DNA from 3 places in the Streptomyces sp. NPDC060035 genome. Region 3 is predicted to be linked to each of the others. Evidence: riboswitches for the same ligand, from Rfam matches in the RefSeq annotation. Region 3 holds a riboswitch; each other region holds the start of a gene.
The links. A riboswitch is a leader RNA that binds a small molecule or an ion and turns the genes downstream of it on or off. The one in region 3 is predicted to bind cyclic di-AMP.
Positions count from the first base shown of each region.

Region 1: linked by a shared signal. The riboswitch ahead of ACFWBQ_RS35575 (M23 family metallopeptidase) and the one ahead of ACFWBQ_RS17430 (M23 family metallopeptidase) in region 3 are both predicted to bind cyclic di-AMP.
Region 2: linked by a shared signal. The riboswitch ahead of ACFWBQ_RS35360 (NlpC/P60 family protein) and the one ahead of ACFWBQ_RS17430 (M23 family metallopeptidase) in region 3 are both predicted to bind cyclic di-AMP.

Region 1 is NZ_JBHWVO010000041.1:16,904-27,311, reverse strand. Features, by position in the region: gene ACFWBQ_RS35595 (DUF5998 family protein) at 1-62, opposite strand, end outside; gene ACFWBQ_RS35590 (GNAT family N-acetyltransferase) at 123-3,200, opposite strand; gene ACFWBQ_RS35585 (HPr family phosphocarrier protein) at 3,362-3,643, shown strand; gene ACFWBQ_RS35580 (GntR family transcriptional regulator) at 3,814-4,518, opposite strand; gene ACFWBQ_RS35575 (M23 family metallopeptidase) at 4,741-5,535, opposite strand; cyclic di-AMP (ydaO/yuaA leader) riboswitch at 5,548-5,716, opposite strand; gene ACFWBQ_RS35570 (M16 family metallopeptidase) at 5,909-7,291, opposite strand; gene ACFWBQ_RS35565 (M16 family metallopeptidase) at 7,318-8,679, opposite strand; gene ACFWBQ_RS35560 (DNA topoisomerase (ATP-hydrolyzing) subunit A) at 8,928-10,408, shown strand, end outside.
Region 2 is NZ_JBHWVO010000040.1:14,964-25,371, forward strand. Features, by position in the region: gene pcrA (DNA helicase PcrA) at 1-2,246, opposite strand, end outside; cyclic di-AMP (ydaO/yuaA leader) riboswitch at 2,504-2,664, shown strand; gene ACFWBQ_RS35360 (NlpC/P60 family protein) at 2,663-3,814, shown strand; gene ACFWBQ_RS35365 (hypothetical protein) at 3,912-4,265, opposite strand; gene ACFWBQ_RS35370 (NlpC/P60 family protein) at 4,619-5,689, shown strand; gene ACFWBQ_RS35375 (GNAT family N-acetyltransferase) at 5,737-6,498, shown strand; gene ACFWBQ_RS35380 (LuxR C-terminal-related transcriptional regulator) at 6,500-7,195, opposite strand; gene ACFWBQ_RS35385 (PspC domain-containing protein) at 7,192-8,484, opposite strand; gene ACFWBQ_RS35390 (PspC domain-containing protein) at 8,670-10,007, shown strand; gene ACFWBQ_RS35395 (hypothetical protein) at 9,994-10,257, shown strand; gene ACFWBQ_RS35400 (DoxX family protein) at 10,164-10,408, opposite strand, start outside.
Region 3 is NZ_JBHWVO010000009.1:266,998-277,405, forward strand. Features, by position in the region: gene ACFWBQ_RS17405 (FAD-binding oxidoreductase) at 1-306, opposite strand, end outside; gene ACFWBQ_RS17410 (hypothetical protein) at 536-850, opposite strand; tRNA gene ACFWBQ_RS17415 (tRNA-Met) at 1,065-1,138, shown strand; gene ACFWBQ_RS17420 (MerR family transcriptional regulator) at 1,252-1,998, shown strand; gene ACFWBQ_RS17425 (PP2C family protein-serine/threonine phosphatase) at 2,130-3,287, shown strand; cyclic di-AMP (ydaO/yuaA leader) riboswitch at 3,522-3,674, shown strand; gene ACFWBQ_RS17430 (M23 family metallopeptidase) at 3,686-4,726, shown strand; gene ACFWBQ_RS17435 (aldo/keto reductase) at 4,934-5,878, shown strand; gene ACFWBQ_RS17440 (PrsW family intramembrane metalloprotease) at 5,892-7,394, opposite strand; gene trmB (tRNA (guanosine(46)-N7)-methyltransferase TrmB) at 7,552-8,379, opposite strand; gene lhgO (L-2-hydroxyglutarate oxidase) at 8,372-9,628, opposite strand; gene ACFWBQ_RS17455 (sporulation protein) at 9,763-10,408, opposite strand, start outside.

The DNA of each region.
Region 1 (10,408 bases), on a different contig from region 3:
TAGTAGCCGCTGCGCTCGATCGCCGCGCGCAGCCCCTGGGTCGTCGTACCGGTCTTTGCCATACGGACCATCCTACGGGGGGCCGGTGGATGCCGGGGACGCCCTGCTGAGGTCGGCTGCGGTCAGTAGTTGGGGAGTCTGCGGGGACCGAGATCGGTACGGGCCGGAGGCGGCGCGAGCCGGACACTTGCCCCGAGAACGGTCAGGCCCTGCGTGGCGACCACGACGGGCTCCAGCGCGACCGACACCACCTCGGGGTGGTCGTCGACCAGGCGGGACACCCGCAGCAGGAGCTCTTCGAGCGCCGCGGTGTCCGCGGGCGCGGAGCCCCGCCAGCCGAACAGCACCGGCGCCGCCCTGATGGACCGGATCAGCTCGGCGGCATCGCGGTCGGTGGCCGGTACGAGGCGGTGAGCGATGTCGCCGAGCAGCTCGGAGGGCGCGCCGGCCAGGCCGAAGGAGAGGACGGCTCCCGCGGCGGCGTCGATCGAGGCCCGTACGACGGTGTCGACCCCGCGTGGCGCCATGGCCTGGACGACGGGCCGTAGCTCGGCGGGCGTGCCGAGCAGCTCGGTCAGTTCCCCGTAGGCCCGGCTCAGTGCGCTCTCGTTGGCGAGGTCGAGCCGGACGCCGCCGAGGTCGGCGCGGTGACGGAGGTGGGGGGCGGTGGTCTTGAGGGCCACCGGGTAGCCGAGCTGCGCGGCGGCTGTGACGGCGGCCTCCGGGTCGAGGGCGGGGAGGGCCGGTCGTACGGTGACGCCGTAGCGGCCGAGCAGTTCGGCGGCCTCGTCGTGGGTGAGCGGGCGGCCCTTCGGGTCGGGGCTGGGGCCGAGCAGCGCCTCGATCAGGGTGGCTGCCCCCGGCTCGTCGATGGTCTCGTCCAGGAACTCGGGAATCTTTCCGGGCGAGGCCGCCTGCCGCCGCCACTGCGCATACTTCACGGCCTCGGCGAGCGCCCGGACAGCCCGCTCGGCTGCCGGGTAGGAGGGGATCCGCCCGGTCCGGTGCTGCGGGTGCCACGCGCCGCCGGGCCGGTCGCCGTGCTGAACGGTGCCGGCCGGCCCGGGCCCGGCGGCATCGGCCCGGCCGGTGCCCTCCCGGGCGGCAGCCGTGCCGGCCCGCGATGCATCCGGCCGCTGCGCCTCGGCCGAGGGCGCACCCGGCCCCCTCCCACCGGCCGAAGCGCCACCGCCACGTGTCACGTACGGGCCCGGCGCCGGCGTGCCGGTCCTGGATCCGTCAGCTGCCCGCGCCCCGGGCCCCGCCGAACCCGTTCCGCCTGCCTCCTGGCCGTCCGTTCCGGGCTTCGCCCCTCCCGGCGGGGTGGCCGTGCTCGCGGCTGCGGCCAGGGCCTCTGCCAGACCGCCCATTTCGACGTGCACCACGGCGACCGGCTTGGCCGGGCCCTTGGCGGCCGCCTCGCGCAGGGCCGCCGCGAGCACCTCGCCTTCGCCCGTTTCCGCTTCGCCGTTCTCTCCCACCCAGGGGATCGCGGTCACGATCACGGCGTCGCAGGTCTGGTCGGTGAGCGCCTCGGCCAGCGCGTCCCGGAAGTCCTGCGGCCCGGCAGCAGTGGTCAGGTCGCGGGGCGGGCGCGGGCGAAGCCCTTCGGCGAGGCAGGCGTCGTAGGTGAGGAGGCCGAGAGATTCGGAGTTGCCGAGGATCGCCACCCGGGGACCGGCCGGCAAGGGCTGATCGGCGAGCAGCAGCCCCGCGTCGACCATCTCCGTGACCGTGTCGACGCGGATCACGCCGGCCTGGCGCATCAGCGCGGAGACCGTTGCGTCGGGGATCCGGCTCACGGGAACGGCATGGCCGGGCGGGGTGGAGCCGCTGTGCCGGGCGCCCTTGACGACCACCACGGGCTTCACGGCAGCGGTCCGGCGGGCGAGCCGGGTGAACTTGCGCGGATTGCCGAGCGATTCGAGGTAGAGCAGGGCCACATCGGTGTCCTGATCCTCGAACCAGTACTGCAGGAAGTCGTTGCCGGAGATATCGGCCCGGTTGCCTGCGGAGATGAACGTCGAAAGCCCCGCGCCGCGCCGGTACAGGCCGGACAGTACGGCGATCCCGATCGCGCCGGACTGGGTGAACAGCCCGATGCGTCCGGGTGCGGGCGATTCGGGGGCCAGGGAGGCGTTCAGCCGGACGCTGTCGGAGGTGTTGATGATGCCGAAGGCGTTCGGACCGATGATCCGCATCCCGTACGAACGGGCCTGCCGGACCAGTTCGCGCTGGCGCTCCCGCCCTTCGGCGCCGCGCTCGGCATAACCGGCAGAGAGGACGACGAGGCCCTGGACCCCGTGTTCACCGCAGTCGGCCACGGCCTCCGGCACCCGGTCGGCCGGGACGGCGACGATCGCGAGGTCGACCTGTTCGCCGATCTCGCCCACGGAGCGGTACGCGGGCACTCCGTCGACCGTTGCCGGTTCGGCGGCGAAGGACCGGTTCACCGCGTAGGTGCGTCCCGTGAAGCCCGAGCCGAGAAGGTTGCGCAGCACCGTGCGGCCCACTCCGCCCGGGGCACGGCCGGCGCCGACCACGACGACGGAGCCGGGGGCCAGCAGGCGTTGTACGGAGCGCGCCTCGGCCCGCTGTTCACGGCCGCGCTGGACGGCGAGGGACTCCGCGGTGGGTTCGATGTCGAGTGTGAGGTGGACCGAACCGTCCTCGAAACTGCGCTGCTGGGTGTAGCCGGCATCCCGGAACACCTTGATCATCTTGTTGTTCGCCGGCAGCACCTCGGCGGCGAACCGCCGGATGCCCCGCTCGCGGGCAACCGCCGCGATGTGTTCGAGGAGTGCCGAAGCCATACCCCGGCCCTGGTGGGCGTCCTGGACGAGGAAGGCGACCTCGGCCTCGTCGGCGGGGGCGGAGGCCGGTCTGCCCTGTTCGTTGATCCGGTCGTAGCGGACGGTCGCGATGAACTCTCCGCCGATCGTGACGGCCAGACCCACCCGGTCGACGTAGTCGTGATGGGTGAAGCGGTGCACGTCCTTGTCGGAGAGACGCGGGTAAGGGGCGAAAAAGCGGTAGTACTTCGACTCGTCGGAGACCTGTTCGTAGAAGCTGACCAGCCGCTCGGCATCGTCCGTGGTGATGGGCCTGATCCTGGCGGTACCACCGTCGCGGAGCACCACGTCCGCTTCCCAGTGGTCGGGGTACGCGTGATGCGGACTCTGCTCCGGCGTGGGCTCCATGGGCAAAGCCTACGGCCGTCGCACCGGTCGCGGACGGATCGGTGCGCGGGCAGTCTGAGGGAGCCGATCGGCGGTGGCGGCTGGGCCGGAAGCCGGGCACAGCAGTACGCACTGCATGAGAGACTGGTCTAGACAACCATTGATACGTGAAGGGCAGAACCATGGCTGAGCGCCGCGTCAACGTCGGTTGGGCCGAGGGCCTGCACGCCCGCCCCGCTTCCATCTTCGTCCGTGCCGCCACGGCCTCCGGCGTCCCCGTGACGATCGCCAAGGCCGACGGCAACCCGGTGAACGCCGCCTCCATGCTCGCGGTGCTCGGCCTGGGCGCCCAGGGCGGCGAGGAGATCGTGCTCGCGTCCGAGGCGGACAACGCCGAAGCCGCCCTGGACCGTCTGGCGAAGCTGGTCACCGAGGGGCTCGAGGAGCTTCCGGAGACCGTCTGATTCCGGCCGGTCCGGACCGGAATTACTGCATCGACAAAGCCGCGGTATCCCCATCGGGAGCCGTGGTTTTTTCGTTTCCGGGAAGTCGCGTACGACTGCACGGACGGCCGGAATTCGGGCAGCAAAAAGAAAGCCCTCCCGAATTCTCTTCTTTGTATACGGCGCCATTGTTAATGCCGGACACCTGCGATGTTTACAGAAGGTTGCGAAGTCCTCACCCGGGCCTGGCCGGGTGTGCGGCCCGCCCGGTCCGTGTGCCGCAGCCGGTGGGCGGCGGTGGCCCGCTCGGCGTGCTGGGCGGCGAGCATCCTGGCCCGCTCCGCGTCACCGCGCGTCACCGCGTCCACGATGGCGCCGTGCTCGGCCCAGGAATCGGCGGGACGGACCGGCTGCTCGACTGCGTACATCCAGGCGATCTTGTGCCGGAGCTGGGTGAGCAGCGCGATGAGGGCGGGGCTGCCCGACGCCTGCGCCAGCGTCTCGTGGAACCAGCCGCCGAGCGAGCGCAGATCCTCCCCCTCACCCCGGCGAACCCGCTCCTGCCCCAGCCTGACCAGGCCTCGCAGCACCTTCAGATGCGCCTCGGTGCGACGCTGAGCGGCGCGCGCGGCACCCAACGGCTCCAGGAGCATCCGGATCTCCAGGAGGTCGGCGGCCTCCTGGTCCGTGGGCTCGGCGACACAGGCACCGGCGTGCCGGCGGGTGACGACGAACCCCTCGGACTCCAGGGTGCGCAGTGCCTCGCGTACCGGGACACGGGAGACCCCGTAACGACGTGCGAGCACCTCCTCGGTGAGGCGGCTGCCGCGTTCGAAGACACCGGAGACGATGTCGTCACGGATTGCCGTGCATACCGAATGCGCGGGAATGCGCATGTCCGAACCTCCGCCTTAATCCCCGCGAAACGCGGCCGATCGACGCCTGTTCTGTGACTCTATTGCAATCAGCCGCAATTTCCGATGGCAGAGCGGAATCCATGGATATCTTCTGGCCGGTGAGTACTTCTGCGGAGCTCCGGAGCGAAGCCTTCCCGGGGCGGCACGACGAAGGCCCCGGCGGGGTGCCGGGGCCTTCGGGAAGCTGTGCGGTGCGAGGTCTCAGACCTGGAGACCGTGTGCGCGGAGGTAGGCGACAGGGTCCATGTCGGACCCGTACTCCGGGGTGGTCCGCGCCTCGAAGTGCAGGTGCGGTCCGGTGGAGTTGCCGGTCGAGCCCGACAGGCCTATCTGCTGCCCCGAGGTGACACTCTGTCCGACGGAGACGCCGATCGAGGAGAGGTGGCCGTACTGCGTGTACGTGCCGTCCGTCATCCGGAGCACGATGTTGTTGCCGTACGCGCCTCCCCAGCCCGCCTCGACGACCGTACCGGCGCCGACTGCGACGACGGAGCTGCCGGACGCGGCGCGGAAGTCCACGCCCGAGTGGCTGCCGGAGGACCAGAGGGCCCCGCCGGACTTGTAGGCGGTGGTCACGTAGGAGCCGGCTACCGGGAGGTGGAAGGCGTTCAGCCGGGCGCGCTCCGCGGCGCGGGCGGCGCGGGCCTTGGCCTCACGGACCTCCTTGGCGCGGGCTTCGGCCTTGCGCTTCGCCTCGGCCTTGGCCTTCGCCCTGGCCGCAGCTTCGGCCTTCGCCTTCGCCGCCACGTCGGCCTGGTGCTGCTGCGCCTCGGCCTGGGCGTCGATCTGGGCAGCGAGGGTGGTGTCGATGGCAACGGCCTGGGTCAGCCCGGTGTTGCTGACGGTGAGGGTCTCGGAGTCCGCGGCGAGAGCCGGGGAGGCCATACCGCCGATGACACCGGTGGTGGCCAGAGCCGCGATTCCGGCGACCCTCGCGCTGCTGCGCGTCAGGCGGCTCGGGGCACGGTGCTTCCCGGTGGCACGGGTGAACGCCATGGAGGGGCTGATCCTTTCCTTCCTTCTCGCCTACCGGGTTAGCTGACGGGTTCGGAGCAGGAAGGTCTCCTACGGACCCCTCCGCCTCGTACGAGACGCAGGCATCCGATTCACCCCAGGGACTGCGTGGGTCCCCGGCTCCCCAGGCTCGCGCCTGACGGGGACTCGGCGATGACTGTCCGGCGCCGCGGATGCGGCATACGTCTGGCGGACAGCCGAGCCGACGCTAGGCCGGGCGACTTTCAATCACCAAACGGACAGGCCGCTTTGTCGCACATCCCACAGGTCATACATGAATGTTCTTCGTAAAGTCGGACAAAAAGTAGAACCCCGGCGAGAACGTACTCGCCGGGGTCCGCTCTGTACTGCTTTGTCAGCCGCTGACGACCGATACTTCGCCGATACCCAGCGCCCTGACGGGCTCAGCGATCTGCGAAGCGTCTCCCACGAGGACCGTGACGAGCCGTTCCACGGGGAACGCGTTGACCACCGCGGCCGTCGCCTCCACCGTGCCGGTCTCGGCCAGGCGTGCGTACAGCTGTGCCTGGTAGTCGTCCGGGAGGTGCTGCTCCACCTGGTCGGCGAGGGTGCCCGCGACCGATGCCGCCGTCTCGAACTTCAGCGGGGCGACCCCCACGAGGTTCTGTACGGCAGTCTCACGCTCGGCATCCGTGAGCCCCTCGGCCGCCAGGGTGCGCAGGACCTTCCAGAGGTCGTCCAGGGCCGGCCCCGTGGACTCCGTGTCCACGGAGCCGCTGATGGCGAGCATCGCGGCGCCGGTCGCGCCGGAGGAAGACCCCGGTGCCGTCGAACGCAGTACCTGGCCGAAGGCCCGGACCCCGTAGGTGTAGCCCTTCTCCTCGCGCAGGACGCGGTCCAGCCGGGAGGTGAGGGTGCCGCCCAGGCAGTACGTGCCCAGCACCTGGGCGGGCCACACGCTGTCGTGCCGGTCGGCGCCGATCCGGCCGATCAGCAGCTGCGTCTGCACGGCTCCGGGACGGTCCACGATCACCACTCGGCCGGTGTCGTCCGCGGTGATCGGCGGCACCGGGCGTGACTGGCCGGCGTTGCCCGCCCAGTCGCCGATGGTGTCCGCGAGCAGCGTGTCCAGATCGACCCCGGTGAGATCACCGACAATGACGGCCGTCGCGGTGGACGGGCGGACATGGGCGTCGTAGAAGGCGCGCACGCCCGCTGCGTCGATCCGGCGCACCGTCTCCTCGGTGCCCTGGCGCGGACGGGACATCCGAGCCGTGGCGGGGAAGAGCTCCTTGGAGAGCTGCTTGGCGGCACGCCGGGCAGGGTTGGCCTGCTCGTGCGGAATCTCGTCGAGCCGGTTGCCCACCAGGCGCTCCACCTCGCTCTCGGTGAAGGCCGGTGCCCGCAGCGCTTCCGCGACCAGACCGAGCGCCTTGGAGAGCCGGGAGACCGGGACCTCCAGGGAGACCCGGACGCCGGGGTGGTCGGCGTGCGCGTCGAGCGTGGCGCCGCAGCGCTCCAGCTCGGCGGCGAACTCCTCCGCGGAGTGCTTGTCGGTGCCCTCGGACAGCGCACGCGCCATGATCGTGGCCACGCCGTCCAGGCCCTCGGGCTCGGCGTCGAGCGGCGCGTCCAGGTGGATCTCCACGGCGACGACCTGCTGGCCGGGGCGGTGGCAGCGCAGCACGGTCAGGCCGTTGGGCAGAGCGCCGCGATCGGGTGCGGGAAAGGCCCAGGGCCTGGCCTCGCCTGCGGTCGGCTGCGGGTGGTACTCCATCGCTACTCCAGTCACGGCGGCGTCGGTCACTTGCCGGCCCCCTCGTGGTCGTCGGTGCCTGCGGCATCCTCGGTCTCGTCCGCCGGCTCGACCGGCTCGTAGACCAGGACCGCCCGGTTGTCGGGACGCAGATGCGCCTGGGCGGCCGCCTGGACCTCCTGCGCGGTGACGTCGAGCACCCGCTGCACCGCGGTCAGGGCGAGCTGAGGGTCGCCGAACAGCACGGCGTACCTGCACAGTTCGTCGGCGCGGCCCGCGACCGTGCCGAGCCTGTCCAGCCACTCGCGCTCCAACTGGGCCTGCGCCCGCTCCATTTCCTCGGGCGTGGGGCCCTCGGCTGCGAAGCGGGCCAGCTCCTCGTCGACGGCCGTCTCGATCTGCGGCACCTCGACGCCACCGGACGTCTTGACGTCCAGCCAGCCCAGTGAGGGCGCTCCGGAGAGCCTGAGCAGCCCGAATCCCGCAGCCACCGCCGTACGGTCGCGGCGGACCAGGCGGTTGTGCAGCCGGGACGACTCGCCGCCGCCGAGCACGGTCAGCGCCAGGTCTGCGGCGTCACACTCGCGAGTGCCGTCGTGCGGCAGCCTGTAGGCGGCCATCAGCGCACGCGCGGGAACCTCCTCTTCGACCACTTCGCGCAGCTGCTCGCCGATGGTGCCGGGCAGTGTGCCGTCGCGCGGCGGCTGCTTGCCGTCGTGCGAGGGGATGGAGCCGAAGTACTTCTCGATCCAGGCGAGCGTCTGCTCCGGGTCGATGTCGCCGACCACCGAGAGCACGGCGTTGTTGGGCGCGTAGTACGTACGGAAGAACGCCTGCGCGTCGTCCAGGGTCGCCGCGTCCAGGTCGGCCATCGAGCCGATCGGTGTGTGGTGGTACGGATGGCCCTCCGGGTACGCAAGGGCCGTGAGCTTCTCGAACGCCGTGCCGTACGGAACGTTGTCGTAGCGCTGACGGCGCTCGTTCTTCACGACGTCGCGCTGGTTCTCCATGGACTCGTCGTCGAGCGCGGCGAGCAGCGAGCCCATCCGGTCGGCCTCGAGCCACAGAGCGAGCTCCAGCTGGTGGGTGGGCATCGTCTCGAAGTAGTTGGTGCGCTCGAAGCTGGTGGTGCCGTTGAGGGAACCGCCGGCCCCCTGCACCAGCTCGAAGTGTCCGTTCCCCTTGACCTGGCCGGATCCCTGGAACATCAGGTGCTCGAACAGGTGAGCCAGACCGGTGCGTCCCTTGACCTCGTGACGGGAACCGACGTCGTACCAGAGGCAGACCGCGGCGACCGGGGTCAGATGGTCCTCGGAGAGCACCACGCGCAGGCCGTTGGCCAAGCGGTGCTCGGTCGCCGTCAAGCCGCCGGAACCGGCCTGGGCTGTGGCCGTGTGACCCATGGGCATGTACGTCCCTTCGATCGCGATACAGGATTTCCTGCCGGACCTGCCACTGTAAGCAAGCGCACCGGCACCTGGCGAAGTTCCCGATCGGTGAATGTTGTCGTAGATGCTGCCGTAAACAGAGGCTCCGGAGGGGCCCCTGAGAGCACTTCGGACGGGTCGAGGTCGGCGTTGTCAGAACGGCGGTCCACAATGGTCGGCGTCAGAACCTGAGGTTGCCCGACAGAATCTGTGAAGGAGTCGCAGCCGCGATGGCCCGCCGCAGCACGAAGACCCCGCCGCCGGACGACTTCGAGGAGAAGATCCTCGACATCGACGTCGTCGACGAAATGCAGGGCTCCTTCCTCGAGTACGCGTACTCGGTGATCTACTCCAGGGCTCTGCCCGACGCCCGCGACGGCATGAAGCCCGTGCACCGCCGCATCGTGTCCCAGATGAACGAGATGGGGCTGCGCCCCGACCGCGGGTATGTGAAGTGCGCCCGTGTCGTCGGCGAAGTGATGGGCAAGTTGCACCCGCACGGTGACGCATCGATCTATGACGCACTGGTGCGCATGGCACAGCCGTTCTCGATGCGCCTGCCCCTCGTCGACGGACACGGCAACTTCGGGTCGCTCGGCAACGACGACCCACCGGCCGCCATGCGGTACACCGAGTGCCGGATGGCCGACGCCACGTCGCTGATGACGGAGTCGATCGACGAGGACACGGTCGACTACCAGTCGAACTACGACGGCCAGGAGCAGGAGCCCGTCGTCCTCCCGGCGGCGTACCCGAACCTCCTGGTCAACGGGGCGTCCGGGATCGCGGTCGGTATGGCGACCAACATGCCCCCGCACAACCTCGGCGAGGTGATCGCCGCCGCCCGCCATCTCATCAGGCACCCGAACGCCGACCTCGAGACCCTGATGCGCTTCGTCCCGGGACCCGACCTGCCGACCGGTGGCAGGATCGTCGGTCTCGGCGGCATCAAGGATGCGTACGCGGCAGGGCGCGGCACGTTCAAGATCCGTGCGACCGTCGCGATAGAGGACGTCACGGCACGCCGTAAGGGCCTCGTCGTCACCGAACTTCCCTTCACCGTCGGCCCGGAAAAGGTGATCGCCAAGATCAAGGACCTCGTCTCGGCGAAGAAGCTCCAGGGCATCGCCGATGTCAAGGACCTCACCGACCGGTCGCACGGTCTCCGGCTGGTGATCGAGGTCAAGAACGGCTTCGTACCGGAGGCCGTGCTGGAGCAGCTCTACAAGCTGACGCCGATGGAGGAGTCCTTCGGCATCAACAACGTGGCGCTGGTCGACGGGCAGCCGCTCACCCTGGGGCTCAAGGAGCTCCTGGAGGTCTATCTCGACCACCGCTTCGAGGTGGTGCGCCGACGCAGCGAGTTCCGCAGGACCAAGCGCCGGGACCGGCTGCATCTGGTCGAGGGGCTTCTCGTCGCCCTGCTGGACATCGACGAGGTCATCCGCCTCATCCGGGACAGCGACAACTCCGCGCAGGCCAAGGAGCGGCTGATCGAGCGCTTCTCCTTGAGCGAGATCCAGACGCAGTACATCCTGGACACCCCGCTGCGCAGGCTCACCCGGTTCGACCGGATCGAGCTGGAGAGCGAGCGCGACCGGCTCAGCGACGAGATCGCCGCGCTGACGGCGATCCTGGAGTCGGACGCGGAGCTGCGCAAGCTCGTCTCGGGCGAACTGGCCGCGGTGGCGAAGAAGTTCGGCACCGACCG
Region 2 (10,408 bases), on a different contig from region 3:
AAGCCCGAGGGCCCCGACTTGGAGCGCGAGGAGGACAGCGACGACGTGATCCCCGACGTCGGTCCCGCCGGAGCGGCCATCGGCCCCTTGCGCTTCCACTCCAGGTGCTCGTCCGGGATCTCCTCCAGGAACCGCGACGGCGGGTTGTACGCGGGCTGACCCCACGCACTGCGCATCGCGGCCCGGGTCAGGTACAGCCGCTCACGGGCACGCGTGATACCCACATAGGCGAGCCGGCGCTCCTCCTCGAGCTCCTTCACCTGTCCCAGCGAGCGCATGTGCGGGAAGACGCCGTCCTCCATGCCCGTCAGGAACACCACCGGGAATTCGAGACCCTTGGCGGTGTGCAGCGTCATCAGCGTGATGACACCGGACCCGTCCTCGTCCTCGTCGGGGATCTGGTCGGCGTCGGCGACGAGCGCGACCTTCTCCAGGAACTCGGCGAGCGTGCCCGCACCCTCCTCCTCCGCCCGCTCCTGCTCGAACTCGAGGGCGACGGCGGCGAGCTCCTGGAGGTTCTCGATCCGGGTCTCGTCCTGCGGGTCGGTGGAGGCCTGGAGTTCGGCGAGATAGCCGGTCCTCTCCATGACGGCCTCCAGCACGACCGCCGGTCCGGCACCGGACTCCACGATCGTGCGGAGCTCCTCCATCAGCGTGTTGAACCGCTTCACCGCGTTCGACGAGCGGGCCGCCATGCCGTACGCCTCGTCGACACGGCGCAGCGCCTGCGGGAAGGAGATCTTCTCGCGCATCGACAGGGCGTCGATCATCGCCTCGGCCCGGTCACCGATGCCCCGCTTGGGCACATTGAGGATGCGGCGCAGCGGGACGGTGTCCTCGGGGTTGGAGAGGACCCTGAGGTAGGCCAGAACGTCCCTGACCTCCTTGCGCTCGTAGAAGCGCACTCCGCCGACGACCTTGTAGGGCAGTCCGACACGGATGAAGATCTCTTCGAAGACACGGGACTGGGCGTTCGTACGGTAGAAGACGGCGACGTCGCCCGCCTTCGCGTCCCCGGCGTCCGTCAGCCGGTCGATCTCGTCGGCGACGAACTGTGCCTCGTCGTGCTCGGTGTCGGCGACATAGCCGGTGATCCGGGTGCCGGCGCCCGCATTCGTCCAGAGGTTCTTGGGGCGGCGGCTCTCGTTGCGCTCGATGACGGCGTTGGCCGCGGACAGGATCGTCTGCGTGGAGCGGTAGTTCTGCTCCAGCATGATCGTGGTCGCGTCCGGGTAATCCTCCTCGAACTGGAGGATGTTGCGGATGGTCGCGCCGCGGAAGGCGTAGATCGACTGGTCCGCGTCACCGACGACGCACAGCTCGCCCGGGGCGTCGGCCTCGCCCGCCGGACCCACCAGCTCGCGTACGAGGGTGTACTGCGCGTGGTTGGTGTCCTGGTACTCGTCGACCATGACGTGCCGGAAGCGGCGGCGGTAGTGCTCGGCGACATCGGGGAACGCCTGGAGCAGGTGCACCGTCGTCATGATGATGTCGTCGAAGTCCAGGGCGTTGGCCTCGCGCAGCCGTGCCTGGTAGAGCGCGTAGGCCTGGGCCAGCGTCTTCTCGAACCCGTCCGCGGCCTGCCCGGCGAAGGTCTCCTCGTCGATCAGCTCGTTCTTCAGGTTCGAGACCTTCGCCGTGAACGACTTCGGGGGGTAGCGCTTCGGGTCGAGGTCCAGATCGCGGCAGACCAGCGCCATCAGCCGCTTGGAGTCGGCGGCGTCGTAGATCGAGAACGACGAGGTGAAACCGAGGAGCTTCGACTCGCGGCGCAGGATCCGCACGCACGCGCTGTGGAAGGTCATGACCCACATGGCGTTGGCGCGCGGTCCGACGAGCTGCTCGACACGTTCCTTCATCTCGCCCGCGGCCTTGTTCGTGAAGGTGATCGCGAGGATCTGCCCCGGGTGCACCCCGCGCTCGGCCAGCACATGCGCGATCCGGTGCGTCAGCACCCGGGTCTTGCCCGAGCCCGCCCCGGCGACGATGAGGAGCGGGGAACCCGCGTGCACGACGGCGGCCCGCTGCTCGGTGTTCAGCCCGTCGAGCAGCGCGGCGGAGTCGATGACGGGGCGCGGGGCGCCGTCGCGATAGTAGGCCTCGCGCGCCGGCGGGGGCCCGTCGAAGACACCCCCGAAGAGATCCTCCGGCACCGCTTCGGGTGCGTGGTCCTCGGGGGGTGGCGGGGGGCCCTCGTCCGCTTGCTGGAGGCCGGTCAGGAAACTGTCGTCAAAGAGGCTGCTCATCGCCTGACGAGTCTAGGCCGCCGCACCGACACCCCGGGGCCGCATTCCGCACGAGGACCCGATCCGTGCGCGCACGGAGACGGATCACCCACGGTGCGTAGGAATTCGGCGGCTCTTCCCGCCGCGGGACCGGGTAATCCAGAAAGGTCACGAAAATGTATCGGGCATATCGAACATCAACCTTCACAGGGACACCACGGGTTGGCTAGCGTGCTCCGACGGGTGACCCGTACCCCCTTGAGGCGAACCACGCCGCGCGGGCACCCCCGCCGAATCCGTCACTCCCGAGCGGGAGTCCGGAACCGGGGACCCACACGCAGCACCGGGGTGAATCGGTCCGTCCCGCTGGACCGTAGGGCAGCCTTCCGTTCCGCCCGAACCCGACAGCTAACCCGGTAGGCGGTCCACGGAAGGAGATGCCGGCCTTGGCGTCGCATCGCAAGCCGCGCACCCGTATGCGCACCACCACCCCTGCCGTCGGGCTCACGACGGCGGCGCTCGCCTCCGTCACCCTGCTCTCCACACAGAGCGCGACGGCCGCCCCGGCAGCGCCCAAGCCCAGCATCGAGGAAGTGCAGAAGAAGGTCGACAACCTCTACCGGCAGGCGGGAACAGCGACCCAGCAGTACAACATGGCGAAAACCGCCTCCACCCAGCAGCGCTCCAAGGTCGACGCGCTCCTCGAGGCTGCGGCCAAGCGCGCCGACAAGCTGAACGAGACGCGCCGGGAACTCGGCAACTACGCGGCCGCGCAGTACCGCAGCGGTGCGATCGCCCCCACCGCGACGTTCTTCCTCGCCGACGACCCGCAGTCCTACTTCGACCAGGACCAGCTGATGGCGCGGATGACCAGCCAGCAGCAGAAGGCGGTCGCCGACTTCCGTACGCAGCAGAGCGAGGCGGCGACCAAGCGGGTCGAGGCGACGAAGAGCCTGCAGACGCTGACCGAGTCGCAGACCACGCTGCGCACCAGCAAGCAGCAGGTACAGAGCAAGCTCGCCGAGGCACGCACGCTGCTGTCGGAGCTGACCGCCGAGGAGAAGGCGCGGCTCGCGGAGCTGGAACGCAAGAAGGAGGCGGAGGCCGAGCGCAAGGCGGAGGAGCTCGCGCGCCAGCAGGCCGCCGCCGCGAAGGCGGAGGCCGACCGGGCGGCCGAGGAGGAGGCCTCGCAGGGGGAGGCGGACACCGGAACCGGCACCGGCTCCGACAGCAGTTACGCGTCGAAGGCGGACAAGGTGCTGGCCTTCGCGCGGGACCAGATCGGCAAGCCGTACGTCTGGGGTGCGACGGGCCCGTCCTCGTACGACTGCTCCGGGCTGACGCAGGCCGCGTGGAAGGCGGCGGGCGTCGACCTGCCCCGCACGACCTGGGACCAGGTCGAGGTCGGCACCCGGGTGGCCACGGCGGACCTGAAGCCGGGGGACCTGGTCTTCTTCTACGACGACATCAGTCACGTCGGCATCTACAAGGGCGACGGGATGATGATCCACGCGCCGAAGCCGGGTGCGAACGTGCGCGAGGAATCGATCTACTACATGCCGATCTACGGCAGCGTTCGCCCCGCGTAGAAGCACCACAGACGCACGAGCGCACGGAAGCAGAGACACACAGACGCACGGGATGCCTACGGGCCCGGTAGGCACCGGGCCCGGAAGGCAGCCGGGCTCAGGTCCAGAGTGTGGCGATGAAGATATTGGCGACCGTCAGCCCGCCGACCGCCGCGAACGCACCCTTGGCGACCTTCTCCTCGTCCCGCTTCACATAGACGAGCGCCAGGATCACGACCAGGATCAGCAGTTTGATACCGATCTTGACGTTGTTCACCGGCTGGTCGTCGGCCTGGTTGAGCCCGACCAGGGCAACACCCGTGACGAGCATCGTCAGTGCACCGTGCAGCATGGCGGGCCCGAAGCGCGCGGTGCCGTCTCCCATGGCCTTCATCTGGGTGAGGAATCCGCCCAGCAGAGAGGCGATCCCGATGATGTGCAGGGCCACGAAGACATTGATGAGTACGTCCATGGCCGCAGCGTAGCCGCGGCCATACCACCGCTCGTCGGCCAGGTACTACTTCCGTACGAGTTGACGCTCGACCTGCGCGAATTGCCCGACAACAGCTGATTCTTCCGGTCACTTGCGGAGATCGAAACGTCACATTGAGGCAATAGCTGTCATTCCGACTCTTCCTCATGCCCCGGGTTTAGCGTCCCTCCCAGGTGACCGACTCTTCACCGCCGCCCCGTACCGGGCGGCACCCCGGTCGCCCCGCCAGGTTCCGGCGGCGGGCCACTCCCCCCTGTGGTGGCCCGGCGCCGGTACCGGCGGGCCCGCCGGTACCCCCCGACGGGCAGTCGAACGGAAGGACCCACGCCCCCGTGGCCGCCCAGCGCAAAGCCGCTCACCGCAAGCCCAAGCAGCGCCCGTTCACCGGACCTGCTGCCCGCACCGCAGCCGCTCTGGCCTTCGCCGGGGCGGCTACCGCGACCGCCTTCGAGGGCGCCGCCCAGGCCGAGCCCCAACTCACCCCGGCCCAGGTCAAGTCCAAGGTCGACCGGCTGTACCACGACGCCGAGGTGGCCACCGAGAAGTACAACGGCGCGAAGGAGAAGGCGACCGCCACCGCCAAGTCCCTGGACGCCCTGCGCGACGAGGCCGCCCGCAGGACGGAGCGCCTCAACGCCTCGCGCAACGCCCTCGGATCGTTCGCCGCCGCGCAGTACCGCAGCGGCGGTCTCGACCCCGCCGTCCAGCTGGCGCTCTCCTCCGACCCCGACCAGTACCTGGAGCGCGCCTCCTACCTGGACCGGGCCGGGGACCGGCAGGCCGGTGCGGTCAACGGCGTCCGCAGGCAGGTCACCGAGGTCGCCCAACTGCGCGCCCGGGCCAAGGAGGAGCTCGCCGCGCTCGCGGACCGCCAGGCCGACCTGAAGAGGCACCGGAGCGCGGTCCGCGCCAAGCTGGCCGACGCCCGCGCACTCCTGGCCACCCTCACCGCCGCCCAGCGCGCCGACTACGAGCGCTCCGCCGACGCCCAGCACGGCGGCACCGCCTTCCGCGCCGACCGCAGCACCCCGCGCGGCTCCGTCAGCGCCCCCAACGCCCGCGCGGCACAGGCCGTCGGCTTCGCGTACGAGGCACTCGGCAAGCCGTACGTCTGGGGCGCCACCGGCCCCTCCTCCTTCGACTGCTCCGGCCTCACCCAGGCCGCCTGGCGCGCCGCAGGCGTCTCCCTGCCCCGCACCACGTACACGCAGATCAACGCGGGCCGTCGCGTCTCCCGCTCGGAACTGGCCCCGGGAGACCTGGTCTTCTTCTACTCCGGCGTCACACACGTCGGGCTGTACATCGGCGGCGGACAGATGATCCACGCCCCGCGCCCCGGCGCGCCGGTCCGCATCGCACCGATCAGCGAAATGCCTTTCGCGGGAGCAACCCGGGTGGCATAGGCTCCGCGCCGACCGGCCCAGCGAGAGAGAGAAGGCTCCCCGTGCCGATGGACACCGATGTCCAGAACTACGCGCGCACGCTCACCCTCCGCTCCCCCGACCACTACCGGGTGGGCCCGTTCACCGTGCGCCACAACCCGGGCTGGGAGCTGAAGTACGCCAACTACGCCATCCCCGACCACGGTGCCGAACCCACCGCCGGGGACGTCGACGACCTCGTCGCGGCATTCCGCGAGCGGGACCGGCTGCCGCGCCTGGAGTACCTGCCCTCCTGGGCCCCCGCCGTCGAACCGGCCCTGCTGGCCGCCGGCTTCACCGTGGAGAACCACGCCCCTGTGCTGGCCTGCACCCCTGCCGGTTTCCTTCCGCCGAAGCCGGTGGACGGGCTCCACACAGCCGAACCCGTCACCGACGATGAGTTCACCGCGGCCGCCGCCGTCCAGCACACGGGCTTCGGCGGCGAAGGCGGCCCCGACGAGGGCGAGATCGCCTGGCTGCGCAACGCGGTGGCCGGCCAGGGCGTCGCGGCGCTGGCCCTGCTCGGCGCCGAGCCCGCCGGAGCGGGCGGTTGCTCGATCCCCGTCGACGGCATCAGCGAACTGGCCGGCCTCGCTGTGGCCGACCCCTTCCGCCGCCGAGGTATCGGCGCCGCGCTCTCCGCCTGGCTGACCTCGAAGGCCTTCGAGCGCGGCTGCTCCACCGTCTGGCTGGAGCCGGGAAGCCCCGAGGTCGAGCGGATCTACGCAGGCATCGGCTACCGCAGGATCGGCGAGAAGATCAACATCTCGCTCGAAACGGAAGGCCGCTGACTCAGACCAGCCGCCGCGCCGTCGCCCACCGGGTCAGCTCGTGCCGGTTGGACAGCTGGAGCTTCCGCAGCACCGCCGAGACATGCGACTCGACCGTCTTCACCGAGATGAACAGCTGCTTGGCGATCTCCTTGTACGCGTACCCGCGTGCGATCAGCCGGAGCACCTCGCGCTCGCGCTGCGTCAGCCGGTCCAGGTCCTCGTCCACCGGCGGTGCGTCCGTGGAGGCGAAGGCGTCGAGGACGAAGCCGGCCAGCCGCGGGGAGAACACCGCGTCGCCGTCCTGTACCCGGAAGACCGAGTCGACCAGGTCGCTGCCGGTGATGGTCTTGGTGACATAGCCGCGGGCGCCGCCGCGGATGACTCCGATGACGTCCTCGGCGGCGTCCGAGACCGACAGTGCCAGGAAGCGCACCGGGTTCTCCACGGCACCCATCATCGGTGCGCAGCGCCGCAGCACCTCGACCCCGCCGCCGCCCGGAAGGTGGACGTCCAGGAGGACGACCTCGGGGCGGGTCGCGGTGATCACGGTGACTGCCTGGTCGACGTCCGCGGCCTCGCCGACGACCTCGACCCCGGTCTCCTCGGTGCGGCCGATCTCGGCCTGGACCCCGGTACGGAACATCCGGTGGTCGTCGACGAGCACGACCCGTACCCGGCGCTCCGGGCCCCCGGTCGCTTCGGTGTTCTCGGTCATTGACTCGCCCTTTCCATCTCCAGCTCGACTTCCGTGCCCCCGCCGGGCACCGAACGCAGTCGCGCCGTACCGCCGTTGCGCTGCATCCGGCCGATGATTGATTCTCGTACGCCCATCCTGTCGCCCGGGACGGAATCCAGGTCGAACCCCGGTCCCCGGTCCCGTACGGAGACGAAGACCGTGCGGCCCTCGACCTCCGCGAAAACCTGGACGGCGCCGCCCTCGCCACCGTACTTGGCGGCGTTGACCATTGCCTCGCGTGCGGCCTGCATCTGCGCCGCCAGCTTCTCGTCGAGCGGGCAGTCACCGACGACGACGACCTCCAGCGGGACGCCGTGCTTGTCCTCCACTTCGGCGGCGGCACGCTTGACCGCCTCGGCGAGCGTCCCGGGTTCGTCGTCCTCGTCCTTGCCGGTGCCTTCCGGGTTGTACAGCCAGTTGCGCAGCTCGCGTTCCTGGGCGCGGGCGAGTCTGCGGACCTCACTGCCGTCGTCCGCGTTGCGCTGGATCAGGGTGAGCGTGTGCAGAACCGAGTCGTGAACGTGGGCCGCGACCTCGGCACGTTCCTGGGCCCGGATGCGCATCAGCCGTTCCTCGGAGAGGTCCTGGGTCATCCGCACGAGATAGGGGCCGGCGAGCAGCGCGATGCCGGTCAGTACGGCTATGGCGGCGGTCAGCACATTGCCGAGCTGGGCCGCCGAGCCGCGGACCACCATGAAGACGGCGAGGCCGAGGCCGACCAGGGCGACGCCCGCCAGCCCCCGGGCCAGGTGCAGCACACGGCGGCGGCGGCCGACCTCGATCCAGCGGGCCCGCCGCGCGTTGTCGGCCTGGCGCCACACCAGGACGGAGCCCGCGCCGATCAGGAGCGTCGGCCAGATGTAGCGGTCGGCCTTGCTGCCCATGTCGACGTTGCCGACGAAGATCACGGCACCGACCAGCAGCGCGACGAGGGCGAAGACCTGGCCCTTGTCGGGCTTGCGGAGTCTGCGCCGCCCGTCCGGGGCCGTCTCGAACAGGGAACGCGTCTCGACGCCGCCGACGCCGCCGACGCCGAGCGGGACGACGATCCAGAACACGGCATAGAGCAGGGCTCCGAGACCGTCCGCGAAGAACAGCCCGAGGAAGACGAACCTGACCCAGGCGACGGGCAGTCCCAGATGGCCGGCGAGCCCGCGCGCGACGCCGCCGAGCAGCCGTCCGTCGGCGCTGCGGTACAGCTTGCGCAGCGGCGGCTCCTCCGGGTCCAGGGTGTGGGAGCTTGCGGCTCGGGTCGTGGCGGCTGGCATGGACCGATGGTCACACGGTCCGGCGTGCTGTGGCATCAGGGTCGGCCCCGGACGCAACCCTGATGCGTGTTCCCGCTCCCGCCCCTGCTCCCGGAGCGCCCTGAGGGGTGTCCGGGAGCAATATCAGGGATCGGCCAGGGTCGTCGCGGGTCCCACGAGGGCGTACGGACCGTCACCATGGAGCCATGACCGTTCCCCAGGACGCCGCCCCCGGCGTCGCGCCACCACCGGAGCCGAAACCGCAGCTGCGGCGCAGCCCGCGGCAGAAAGTGGTGGCCGGGGTGTGCGGCGGGCTCGGCCGGTACTGCGACGTGGACCCGGTGATCTTCCGGATCGTGCTCGGTGTCCTCGCCGTGACCGGCGGCATCGGGCTCATCTTCTACGGCTTCGCCTGGCTGCTGCTCCCCCTGGAGGGCGAGGAGGAGAACGAGGCGCGCAGACTGCTGTCGGGCCGGGTCGAGGGTGCGTCGCTCATCGCGCTGCTGCTCGCGCTGGTGGGCTGCGGGCTGCTCCTGTCGATGCTGCACAACGGCGGGATGCTGGCGTTCGCCGCGATGCTGTCGCTGGCCGTCATCGGCTTCTCCGTCTGGACACAGCACCGCAGGACGGCGGTGCCGGAGGACCCGCCGGGCAAGGCGGCGGCGCAGGCGCCGGGAGGCGCGCCACACGCCACCGGGCACGGGGCACCGCCCGAGGTGAAGGCGCCGCCGACGCCGGGCAGCCCGTCGTGGTGGCGGGATCCGATCATCAAGGACGGCACCTCGGGTCCGGTCGGACCCGGCTATCTGTGGGGTCCCGCGGACGCGGTGCTCGACCCTGCTGACCGCGGCAGGCGCAGGGCGACCGCGGATGCTCCCTACCGCGCCCCCTACCGTCCGCCGGGGACTCGGGGCCCGCAGTCGATCGGCGGTCTCGTCTTCCTGCTGGCGCTGGTCGCGGGCGGTCTGGGCACGGGGCTGAGCTGGGGGACCCAGCCGCTGGGGACGAGCCTGCAGTTCGGACTCTCCGCCGCGCTCGCGGTGTTCGGTCTCGGTCTGCTGGTCGCTTCGGTCCTCGGCAGGACCGGGTTCGGCACGATCATGCTGGCGATGGTCACAGCAGGTCTGCTGGCGGGTGCGGCTGCCCTCCCCAAGGACATCAGCACCGAGTGGGTCCGCAAGCAGTGGCGTCCGGCCTCGGTCGCGGCGGTCCAGCCGCGGTACGAGCTCGGCACCGGGGTCGCGCGGCTCGACCTGTCCCGGGTCACCGTCCCCGAGGGCGACGTCCTGCGCACCGGCATAGAGGTCGGGGCGGGCCGTGCGCTCGTGGTCGTACCGAAGGGAATGACGGTGAAGCTGCACGCAGAAGCGGGCCTCGGGGACATCCAGTTGCCTACCGGCTTCCGCGAGGACGTGGATGTCGCCCCGAGCCGGCGAACGAGGCAGACCCTCGAACCGGTCAAGGGCAGCAAGCCGGCCGGCACCGTGGAGCTGAGCATGGAAGTCGGCATCGGACAGCTGGAGGTCACCCGTGCTGCGTCATGAGATCCGGCCCGGACGCGCGGTCGCGGGCGTCGTCATGCTCGCCCTGGCCGGCGGTTACGCGGCGGACGCGGCGGGGGCGTGGGCGGTCCCGTGGGTGTTCTTCTTCCCGGTGTTCTTCGGGGGCCTGTGGCTGGCCGCGACCGTGACGTGGGTGAGTTACCGGTTGCGCCGCCGCCGGGACGTGAGGAAGGCGTCGGCGGAGAATTCGGCCGCTCCCGCGAGCAGCAGCGGCAGCCAGGCCATGAGGTAGATCAGGTCGTTGCCGTAGTAGTACGGCTCGGTCTGCCAGCTCACGGTGAGCCACAGGCTCAGCGAGATCAGCGCACCGCCGAGAGCCGCGAGCCGGGCCCACAGCCCCACGAGGGTGCCGAGGCCGACGGCGAGCTCGCCGAACGCGATGG
Region 3 (10,408 bases):
CTGGGTGGCCGGGTCGACGCGTACGCCGCGCATCGGCGACAGGTCGACCGTGACGGCGTCCTCGACGAGGCAGAGACCCGGGCCGCTGTGCCCGCCGCCCCGCACGGCCACCTCGAGGCCGTGCGTGCGTACGAAGTCGACGGCTGCCATGACATCCGCCGTGTCGTGGCACCGGACCACGGCCGCCGGTCTCCGGTCGATCATGGCGTTGTAGATCGTGCGGGCCTGCGTGTACTCCGGGTCACTGGGGCCGATGACCGGGCCGCGTAGTTCGGTCCTCATCGTTTCGAGTGTGCTGCCGTCCATGACCGTCTCCTTGCCGTAACGCGTGCCGCACGCTGCCCGGTCCGCCTGTGCCGGACTTTCGGTGCGGGTGTGCGCCGGCGCTCCGGCAACCTCGGTCGCAAGCGGAAGCGGACACCGCAGGACTGATAGGTCCAGCGTCCCGCCGGTTGCGGGGGTGCGCATTCCGGCCCGCCCGCGCATACGGGGGCATACGCACCGTGCCGCAGATGCCTCCGGGCGGGCCGGGGAGTCAGGCGTTCCGGGCGGACCCGGCCCCGGTGTTCTCCGCCGCGACCGCGTCGGCCTCCGGCGCTGCCGCCGCCTTGCGCATGTGCATCATCAGCCCGATGAACCCTGCCAGGAACCCGCTGATCAGACCCGATATCGCGTGGTTCACCGCGTTGACCGACGCGCTGCCCGGCATGCCGATGACCAGGTAGTTGACGGCGGCGCTCATCACCGCCCCGAACACGCCGCCGAGGACTCCACTGATCAGGGATCCGCGCAGGGGTGACGGCGCCGGGGAAGGGGAAGCAGTGCGGGCAGGTCTGAGTGGTGTGGTCATGTCGGGGGCCCTCCAGGCAGGCGGTGACGCAAGATCGGGGAGATGCGGCAACATCTTTGGGTAAAGCGCCACTCATGGCAACTGCCTGATTTATACGACGCGTTGACGTCCTTTGCCGTGCGGAGGACGCCCCTGCCGGGGCGGTGGGCCGGGGGTCGCCGGCGTACGTGGTCGGGACCCCCTCCCGGATGGCGTAGTGTTGCACTCACAACGGCGCGGGGTGGAGCAGCTCGGTAGCTCGCTGGGCTCATAACCCAGAGGTCGCAGGTTCAAATCCTGTCCCCGCTACTGAAGACAGAGGCCCGGATCCTTTTGAGGATCCGGGCCTCTGTCGTATGCCGCCGTACGCCACAGCTGCCGTGCTTGACCTTGACGCAACGTAAAGATCTAGCGTTCACGGCATGGAGTGGTCCATCCAGGAAATCGCCAGAAAGGCCGGCACCACGAGCCGCACGCTCCGGCACTACGGAGATCTCGGTCTCCTCGTGCCGAGCCGGATCGGGTCCAACGGCTACCGCTACTACGACCAGGACGCCCTTGTCCGGCTGCAGCGCATTCTGCTGCTGCGGGAGCTGGGTCTCTCGCTGCCCGCCATCAAGGACGTACTGGAGGGGCAGCGGGACACCTCCGTGGCGCTCCGGGCCCATCTGTGCCTGCTGGAGCAGGAGCGGGAGCGCATCGGGCGGCAGATCGCCTCGGTGCGGACCACTCTCCACAAGACCGAGGAGGGAAGAGAGCTCATGGCCGAGGAAGTGTTCGACGGCTTCGATCACACGGTGTACGAGCAGGAGGTCACCGACCGCTGGGGAAGGGAGGCGTACGAGAAGGGCGACCGGTGGTGGCGTTCGCTGAGCCGGGCGGAGCGCGACAGTTTCCAGGGCGTGCACGAGGCCATCGCCCGTGACTACGGGCAGGCCAGGGCCGCGGGCATGGACCCGGGCAGCGAGACGGTGCAGGACATCGCGCGGCGGCACTGTGCGTGGCTGTCGGTGACCATGACGGCCACCCGGTCGTACGTGATCGGCCTCGGAGAGATGTACGCCGCCGATCCGCGCTACGGGAAGAACTACGATCGGTACGGAGACGGCACCGCCGTCTTCGTACGGGATGCATTGACGATCTACGCGCAGGGCACGCTCTCCGACTGACCATCGGAGTGCGGCGCTGGGGCGCTCCTCCCTTTGGCCGATGACGAGTCGCCGCACGGCGCGGCTCCGGCCAGCCTGGGCGGAGCGCGGTACCGTCCGCAGCCGTGGGCGGACCGGGCAGGAGTGCACAGGTGGGGAAGCGGGAGAAAGGGCGCGGCGGAGCTGCTGGAGGCGCCCGCGCCCGGCGGTTCGTGCGTATGCTGCCCGCCCTGATGATCGTGGGCGGGCTGGTCTTCGACCTCGCCACGCCGCCCGCGGTCAGTGCCGTCCCCCTGTTCGCCGCGGCCCCGCTGATCGCCGCGCCGTTCTTCTCGCTGGCGAGCACGATCCGTACGGGTGTGGCCGCGATTCTGACGGTCCTGGCCATCCGGATCGACGACGGCACGATCTCGGATGTCGCCCCGGTCACCGAGCTGCTCACCCTGGTCACCGTTTCCGTGCTCGCCCTCGTCATCAACGGCGTCGTCCGGCGCAGCAACGACCAGCTGGCCTCGGCCCGGGTCATCGCGGAGACCGCGATGCGCGCGGTGCTCCCGACGCCGAACGACCGGATCGGCGGGCTGCTGGTCGCGGCGCGGTACGAGGCGGCGCAGGCGGACGAGTTCGTCGGCGGTGACCTGTTCGCCGTCGCGGACACCCCGCACGGGGTGCGGCTGGTCGTCGGGGACGTACGGGGCAAGGGGCTGGCCGCCGTGGAGGCGGTGGCCGTGGTGATCGGGGCGTTCCGGGAGGCCGCCGAGCAGGAGTTGTCGCTGGAGGGGGTGGCGCAGCGGCTGGAGCGGGCGCTGGCGCGGGAAGGGACTCGGCGCGGCGGGCTCGACTCCATGGAGGGGTTCGTCACCGCTGTGCTCGCCGAGATCCCGGCCGGTTCGGGCACGTTGCGGATCGTCAACCGCGGTCACCCGGAGCCGATCCTGCTGCACGCGGACGGGGCGCTCGAGGTGCTGGCGCCGACCGTGCCCGCGCTGCCGATCGGGATGGACCTGGGGGTGTGGCCGGACCGGTCGGACGAGTGGGAGCTGCCGGCCGGGGCGACGCTCCTGGTGTTCACGGACGGCCTCTCCGAGGCGCGGGACGCGGACGGGGCCTTCTACGATCCTGCGGCCCGGCTGCGCGGCCGGATCTTCCCGGGGCCCGACGAACTGCTCTCCGCGCTCACCGACGACGTACGGCTGCACACGGGCGGCCGTTCCACGGACGACATGGCACTGCTCGCGGTCGGCCGGCCGGCCCGGGGGCAGCCGGAGCGTCGGACGACTGTGAAGATCGTGGGGCGGGGCGATGGATGAGCCGTTGCCACGGTGTGTAGTCGAAGGACACCGCTCCGCATAACATTTGACGCAACGTCAGAAACTGATGGCTGGGCGGGGGGTGCTCAACTCGCCCGATTCGGGCCGTTAATTCCCTGAAAGTCCACGTCAAAGTCGGGAATGATCAACGGCAACAGCTTGGAATCGGACCCGGGTGTCTATTAACGTTCGATAACGCAGCGCGGTTGTCCCAGTCGTCGCAAGAGGCGGCACCGTGCGCGAGCGCCGAATTCCGCAAGGGAACCGGGGAACCACCTACATGGGGTGAATCGGTCACCTGTGTCTCGTGAGAGACAGAGAGGCCCGTAGGAGACCTTCCTGCTCCGAACCCGTCAGCTAACCCGGTAGGCGAGAAGGAAGGAAAGGAGTGCGCCCACGTGGCGTCCAATCAGCCTGCCCCCGAGGCCCCGTCACCCTTCAGGTCCGACATCGTCGGTGACGAGGACAGGACGTGGGAGGAATGGAACCCCACCGAGGAGTCCATCCGTCCCGTACGCGGCAGGCACCGTGTAGCCAAGCAGCGCGGCCTCGCCCGTAGCTCCACCGTCCTCGGCGTCGGCGTCATCGCGGCCGTCGGTGCGGGTGGCATGGCCACCGCGCAGAGCAAGCCGCCGGTCTCCATCTCTCTTCCCGATTCCATCGCGGACAATCTCCCCGACGCCAAGTCCCTTCCCGGCGTGAGTGCTTTCCTGTCCGACGACTCCGACGCCGACAACGGGACCGTCGCCGCGTCCTCCCCGCTCACCACTGCCGGCATCACGGCCGCCGAGGCCGAGCAGGGCACCACCGACGCCGGTGAGGCGCTGCGTGCCCGCATCCTCCAGCAGGCCGAGCAGCAGCAGGCCGGAGCCGAGGCCGAGTCCCAGGCCGCGGAGGAGAAGGCGGCAGCCGAGGAGGCCGCGGCCCAGGCCGCGAAGCAGCAGAGCGAGGCCGAGGCGAAGGCCGCCGCCGAGAAGAAGGCGGCGGAAGTCGCGGCGAAGAAGAAGGCGGAGGCCGAGCGTCTTGCCAAGCTCGCCGCCAGCTACGCCATCCCGACATCCTCGTACACGATCACCTCGACCTACGGCCAGGCCGGTTCGATGTGGTCCTCCGGCTACCACACCGGTCTCGACTTCGCGGCCCCGACCGGCACCCCGGTCAAGGCCGTGCACAGCGGCACGGTGAAGTCGGCCGCCTACTCGGGTTCGTACGGCTACCGCACGGTCCTGGAGCTCGACGACGGCACGGAGATCTGGTACTGCCACCAGTCCTCGATGGACGTCACCGCCGGCCAGCGGGTCACCACGGGCGACACCATCGGCCGCGTCGGCGCCACCGGCAATGTGACGGGTCCTCACCTCCACCTGGAGGTCCACACCGCGGACGGCTCGGGCGTCGACCCGATGAGCTGGCTGCGCGGCAAGGGCCTCACGATCTGACGTCTCCTCGGCAAGGGTCTCTCGATCCGAAGTCTCCTCGGAGCTTCGGTCGAGCCCTTGCCGATCCTCCGCCGTGCGAGTGCGCAGGCGGACGGCCCACTGAACCCCGGCGGCCCTGACGCACACCCCCCGACGCCAGGGCCGCCGGTCTGCCGGTGACCCGCAGTCACAGGAATAGTCGCCTGAGCGGACTGGTTTGTTCCAGGTATGACTTCACTGCGCACACTCGGTTCCTCGAGCCTCCAGGTCTTCCCGCTCGCACTCGGCGGCAACGTCTTCGGCTGGACGGCCGACGAGGACGGGTCCTTCGCCGTCCTGGACGCGTACGCCGCGGCCGGCGGCAACTTCATCGACACCGCCGACTCGTACTCCGCCTGGGCCCCGGGCAACGAGGGCGGCGAGTCGGAGACGATCATCGGCACGTGGCTGGCGTCCCGCTCCAACCGCGCCGACATCGTCGTCGCCACCAAGGTCGGCGCCCACCCCGAATTCAAGGGACTTTCCGGCGCGACCATCAAGGGTGCGGCCGAGGCCTCGCTGAGCAGGCTCGGCACCGACCACATCGACCTCTACTACACACACTTCGACGACGAGACCGTCCCCGTCGAGGAGATCATCACCGCGCTCGACCAGCTGGTGAAGGAGGGCAAGGTGCGTGAGATCGCCGCCTCCAACATCAGCCCCGAGCGGCTCCGGGCCTCCCTGGACTTCTCCGAGCGCGAGGGCCTCGCCCGCTATGTCGCGCTGCAGCCGCACTACAACCTCGTCTCGCGCGGCACCTACGAGGGCGAGCTCCAGGACACGGCGGCCGCGGCAGGACTCGCCGCCGTCCCGTACTTCGCACTGGCCTCGGGCTTCCTCACCGGCAAGTACCGGCCCGGCACGGCGGTCGAGAGCGCGCGGGCCGATGGTGCGGCCCGGCACCTGGAGTCGGAACGCGGCCGCAAGGTGCTCGCCGCGCTCGACAAGGCGGCCCAGGAGCACGACGCGGAGATCGCCACGGTCGCGCTGGCCTGGCTGGCCGCCCGGCCGACCGTCGCCGCGCCGATCGCGTCCGCCCGCACGGTCGCTCAGCTGCCCGCACTGGTGGCGGTGGCCGGCCTGCAGCTGACCGACAAGGAGCTGGCGGAGCTCACGGAGGCATCCGCCTGACGCCTCGCCGTGGCTACGCGGGGGGTACGGGGCGGCTGCCCTGCTGGTGGCCGTCGTCCAGATACGGGTTGTACCCGCCGTAGTGCCGGTGCGGTGCGGGGACCTGCTGCGGGTACGGGGCGGGCTGCTGCTGCGGGTACGCATCCGGCTGCGGGAACCTGCGGGGGGACGGGACCGTGGCCGGGCCCATGGGCGCCGGGCCGCGGTGGGCGCGGAACCGGCCCGTCGCACGGGCCGCGTACGTCAGGGCAGGGCCCGCGACTTCCCGGCGCTGCCACAGGTGGTGCAGCAGCTCCTGCTCGCGCTCGGCGAAGTCCGGGCCGGGTGTGTCGCGGCGGGCCCTGCGGCGCAGCACCGCCAGGGACGTCGCGAACGCCTCGTACTCCGCGACCGCCTGTGCCGCGGCCTTGCCCCTGGTCCGGTCGTGGATTCCGTGCCAGTGCCGCGCCATGTCGCGCGCCATGCCCCTGGCCCGCATCGAGGCGAGCGCCAGTGGCTCGGCGGGAGTCAGCCAGCCGGCCGCCGCGTAGACGGGCAGCTCGGTGGCCAGGGTGCGCAGTTCGCGTTGTCGCGTCCAGATGGCCAGCCAGGTCACCAGGCCGAAGGCCGGCATCATGAACGCCCCGTACACCGCGTAGAAGCCGTAGGGGCCGAAGGTCGACGAGCCGTTCCACAGGGCGTGCATGCCCATGGCGAGGAGCAGGCCGAGCAAGGGCAGCAGGATCCGGCGCACCCGGTGGCGCCGCCCGGCCAGCGCGGCGACTCCGAAACCGATACCGGTGAGCACCGTGAACAGGGGATGCGCGAACGGCGACATCACCACCCGTACGAAGAAGGTCCCGGCCGTCACCGACGCGAGGCCCGTGGTGCCCAGCTGCTGGTCCTCGCCGAAGGCGGTGCCCAGGTAGAGGATGTTCTCGGTGAAGGCGAAGCCGGTCGCGGTGAATCCGCCGACCACGATGCCGTCCACGACACCGCTGAACTCCCGTCTGCGGAACAGGAAGATCAGCAGAACGGCGGCGGCCTTGGCGCTCTCCTCGACGACCGGGGCGATCACCGTGGCCCCCAGGGTGTCGGCGCTTGCCGGGTCGGCGGTGGCCGTGGCTATCCAGCGGGTCGCGAACGTATTCGCGATGATCGCCACCAGTGCGGCGGCGCACGCCCCCCAGGCGAAGGCGAACAGCAGATTGCGCCAGGGTCCGGGCTCGACCCGGTCGAGCCAGCGGAACGCCGCCATCAGCAGCGGCACGGGCAGTACGGCCAGCCCCAGCCCGACCAGGAACCCCTCGGTGCCGGTCTGTTCGCGGACCATGGACAGGATCAGCAGACCGCACAGAGCGAGCACGACGATCACCGTGCCGGCCCGGAATGTCTTGCTGCGCCACACCATGCCGACGCGGCGCGGCCGGTAACGCCACTGGCCACGCTCCGGGACGGCGCCCAGGAACTCGTCGAGCCGCTGCTCCTCGAGAACCGGGACGGCCGGCTGCTGGTGCTGTACGAACCCCTCGGACACCCGATGACCCTAACGAGGAGGACTGACACCTGGCCATGGTGCCCAGCGCCCGGCACCGTTCAGTGGCTGATCAGCGACCCCCGGCGGCAACCGGAGCAATCGGCTGCGCCCCGGGGCAACCGGCGGCAACCGGGGGTACGTAAGTAGTCCCGCCGGCTCACCGGCGGGTGAACAGCACGTCCTGCACGACGTGTCCCTTGTCCAGGCCCTGCCCCTCGAAGCGGGTCAGCGGCCGGAACGCGGGACGTGGCGCGTAGCCGCCGTCCGCCTGTGTGTTCTCGAACAGGGGGTGCGCCGTCAGCACGTCCAGCATCTGCTCCGCGTACGGCTCCCAGTCCGTGGCGCAGTGGATCACCGCGCCCGGCTTCGTCCGCTGCGCCACCAGATCGAGGAACTCGGGCTGGATGAGCCGGCGCTTGTGGTGCCGCTTCTTGGGCCAGGGGTCGGGGAAGTACACCCGGAGCCCGTCCAGCGCCTGTGGCTCCAGCATCTCGCGCAGCAGGATGATCGCGTCACCGTTGGCGACCCGGATGTTGGACAGACCTGCCCGGTCGGCGAGACCGAGCAGATTGCCCTGGCCCGGGGTGTGCACGTCGACGGCCAGAATCCCGGTCCCGGGGTCGTCGGCCGCCATCTGCGCGGTGGCCTCGCCCATGCCGAAGCCGATCTCCAGGACCACCGGGAGACCGTCGAACAGCGCGGGCAGATCGAGGACGTGGAGGCCGTCGATGTCCAGGCCCCACTTCGGCCACAGCCGCTGGAGGGCGTCCTCCTGGCCCGCGGTGACCCGGCTGCGGCGCGGCTGGAAGCTGCGGATCCGGCGCTCGTGGTGCGATCCTGCCGGGTCGGCAGCGGGTCCGCCGGGAAAGCGCGGCTCCTGGCGCAGCCTGCGCTGCCGCTCGAAGGAGGCGGCGCGCAGTGCCTCGGCATCCGCGTCCGCGGGGACGCCGGGCGTCTTGGGGGTGGGGTTCACAGACTCAGACACAATGCCCCGATTCTACGGCGGGCGGCTTCCAGCCCGTCGCGCGAGCCCGCAGCAGAGCCCGTCGCGCCACCTCCCTCCCGATGGGCAGTGAGGCCGTGGCCGCGGGCGACGGTGCGTTCAGTACGTGCACGGTGTGCGGCGCCTCGCGGATCAGGAAGTCGTCCACCAGCGTGCCGTCCCGCAGCACCGCCTGGGCCCTGACCCCGGCCGGGGACGGCCGCAGATCGTCCTCCGTCACCTCGGGCAGCAGTCGCTGGACGGCCCGGGTGAACGCCTTTCTCGACAGCGATCTGTGCACCTCGCCCGCCCCGTACCGCCAGTGCTGCCGGGCGATCCGCCAGGAACCCGGCCAGCTCAGGGTGGACGCCAGTTCGCGGGGGCGGACGACCGGCCAGCCGTATCCCTCGCGCGCCAGCGCCGGCACCGCGTTCGGCCCGACGTGGACCGCGCCGTCGGCACCCCGGGTCAGATGGACCCCGAGGAAGGGGAACGCCGGGTCCGGCACCGGATAGACCAGGCCACGCACCAGCTCCGGCCTGGCCAGCTCGTAGTACTCCCCGCGGAACGGCACGATCCGCACCCCGGGGTCGTCGCCCGCGAGCCGTGCCACCCGGTCGCAGTGCAGCCCCGCGCAGTTGACCAGCACACGGGCGCGGACCACCTGCCCGTCGGCCGTCCGCACGGCCACACCCCAGGGGCGCCGGTCCACAGCGACGACCTCCGCGCCGAACCGGACCTGCCCGCCCGCCCCGCTCACCTCGGCCGCGAGCCGTGCGGCCACCGCCCCGAAGTCGCACACCCCGGTCGTCCCGACCCGGATCGCCGCGAGCCCGCGGACCTGCGGCTCGTACTCCGCGATCTGGGCGGGGCCGAGCTCCCGGACCGGCAGTCCGTGCTCCCGCCCCCGCTGGACCAGGCTGTGCAGGCGGGGCAGCTCGCCGCTGCCGGTCGCCACGATCAGCTTGCCGGTCACGGCGTGCGCGATGCCGTGCTGCGCACAGAAGTCGACCATCTCCGCGGCGCCCCGCACGGCGTAGCGCGCCTTGAGGGAGCCAGGGGGGTAGTAGATGCCGCTGTGGATCACCCCGCTGTTGCGCCCCGTCTGATGGCGGGCGGGGCCCCACTCCTTCTCCAGCACCGTGACCCGGGTGCCGGGCGCGGTGCGCGTGATCGCGTACGCGGTCGACAGACCGACGATCCCGCCGCCGATCACCAGCACATCGCAGTCGTACGCCGCGTGCGTCATCATCACGCCACCTCCCACCCCGATAGTGCACTGACCCACTGACAACGGGCTCAAACCAGCGGAGCCAGGGGCGTGGCGCGTCATGGCCCCGAGGCCGTCCCCGGGTCCGGGCATACCGGGGCGTTACGGCGTTGCGCCTAGGCGGGGGCCCCCAGAAGCGGACGGGCCCGCTCCCGGAGCTCGGCGACGCGGGGTTCGTCCCCGTACGGTTCGAGGCGGTGCAGCAGATCGCGTACGTACTCCGTGGTGCGCGCCGAGGAGATGCGCCCCGCCACCTCGACCGCCCGCGTCCCGGCCGCACACGCCGCGTCCAGGTTGCCCGACTCCAGTTCCGCGACGGCCGACACGACGAGCCGCAGCCCGTGGGAGCGGACGAATTCCTCGGTCGGCTTGGACAGGGCCTGTTCGGTGAAGCGCCGCGCCTGCCGCGGGGCCTTCAGGTCGCGATAGCACTCGGCGGCGTCGGCGGCGAATCTGTCGTACGAGTAGAAGCCGAGCCACGACGGGTCGGCATCGCCGGCCCGGGAGCGCTCCAGCCAGCTCTCGGCCGCCTTGAGTGCCGCCCCCGCGGCCGGTGCGTCGCTCGCCTTCGCATGGGCGCGCGCCTCCACGAGGCGGAAGAAGCTCATGGTCCGGGCGGTGGCGAGCCCGCGGTTGCGCTCGACCGCCGCCTGCGCCAGGTCCACGCCCTCGTCGGCGAAGCCGCGGTAGGTCGCCTGCAGGGACATCGACGCCAGTACGTATCCGCCCAGCGGTACGTCGGCGGCGGCCCGGGCCAGCCGC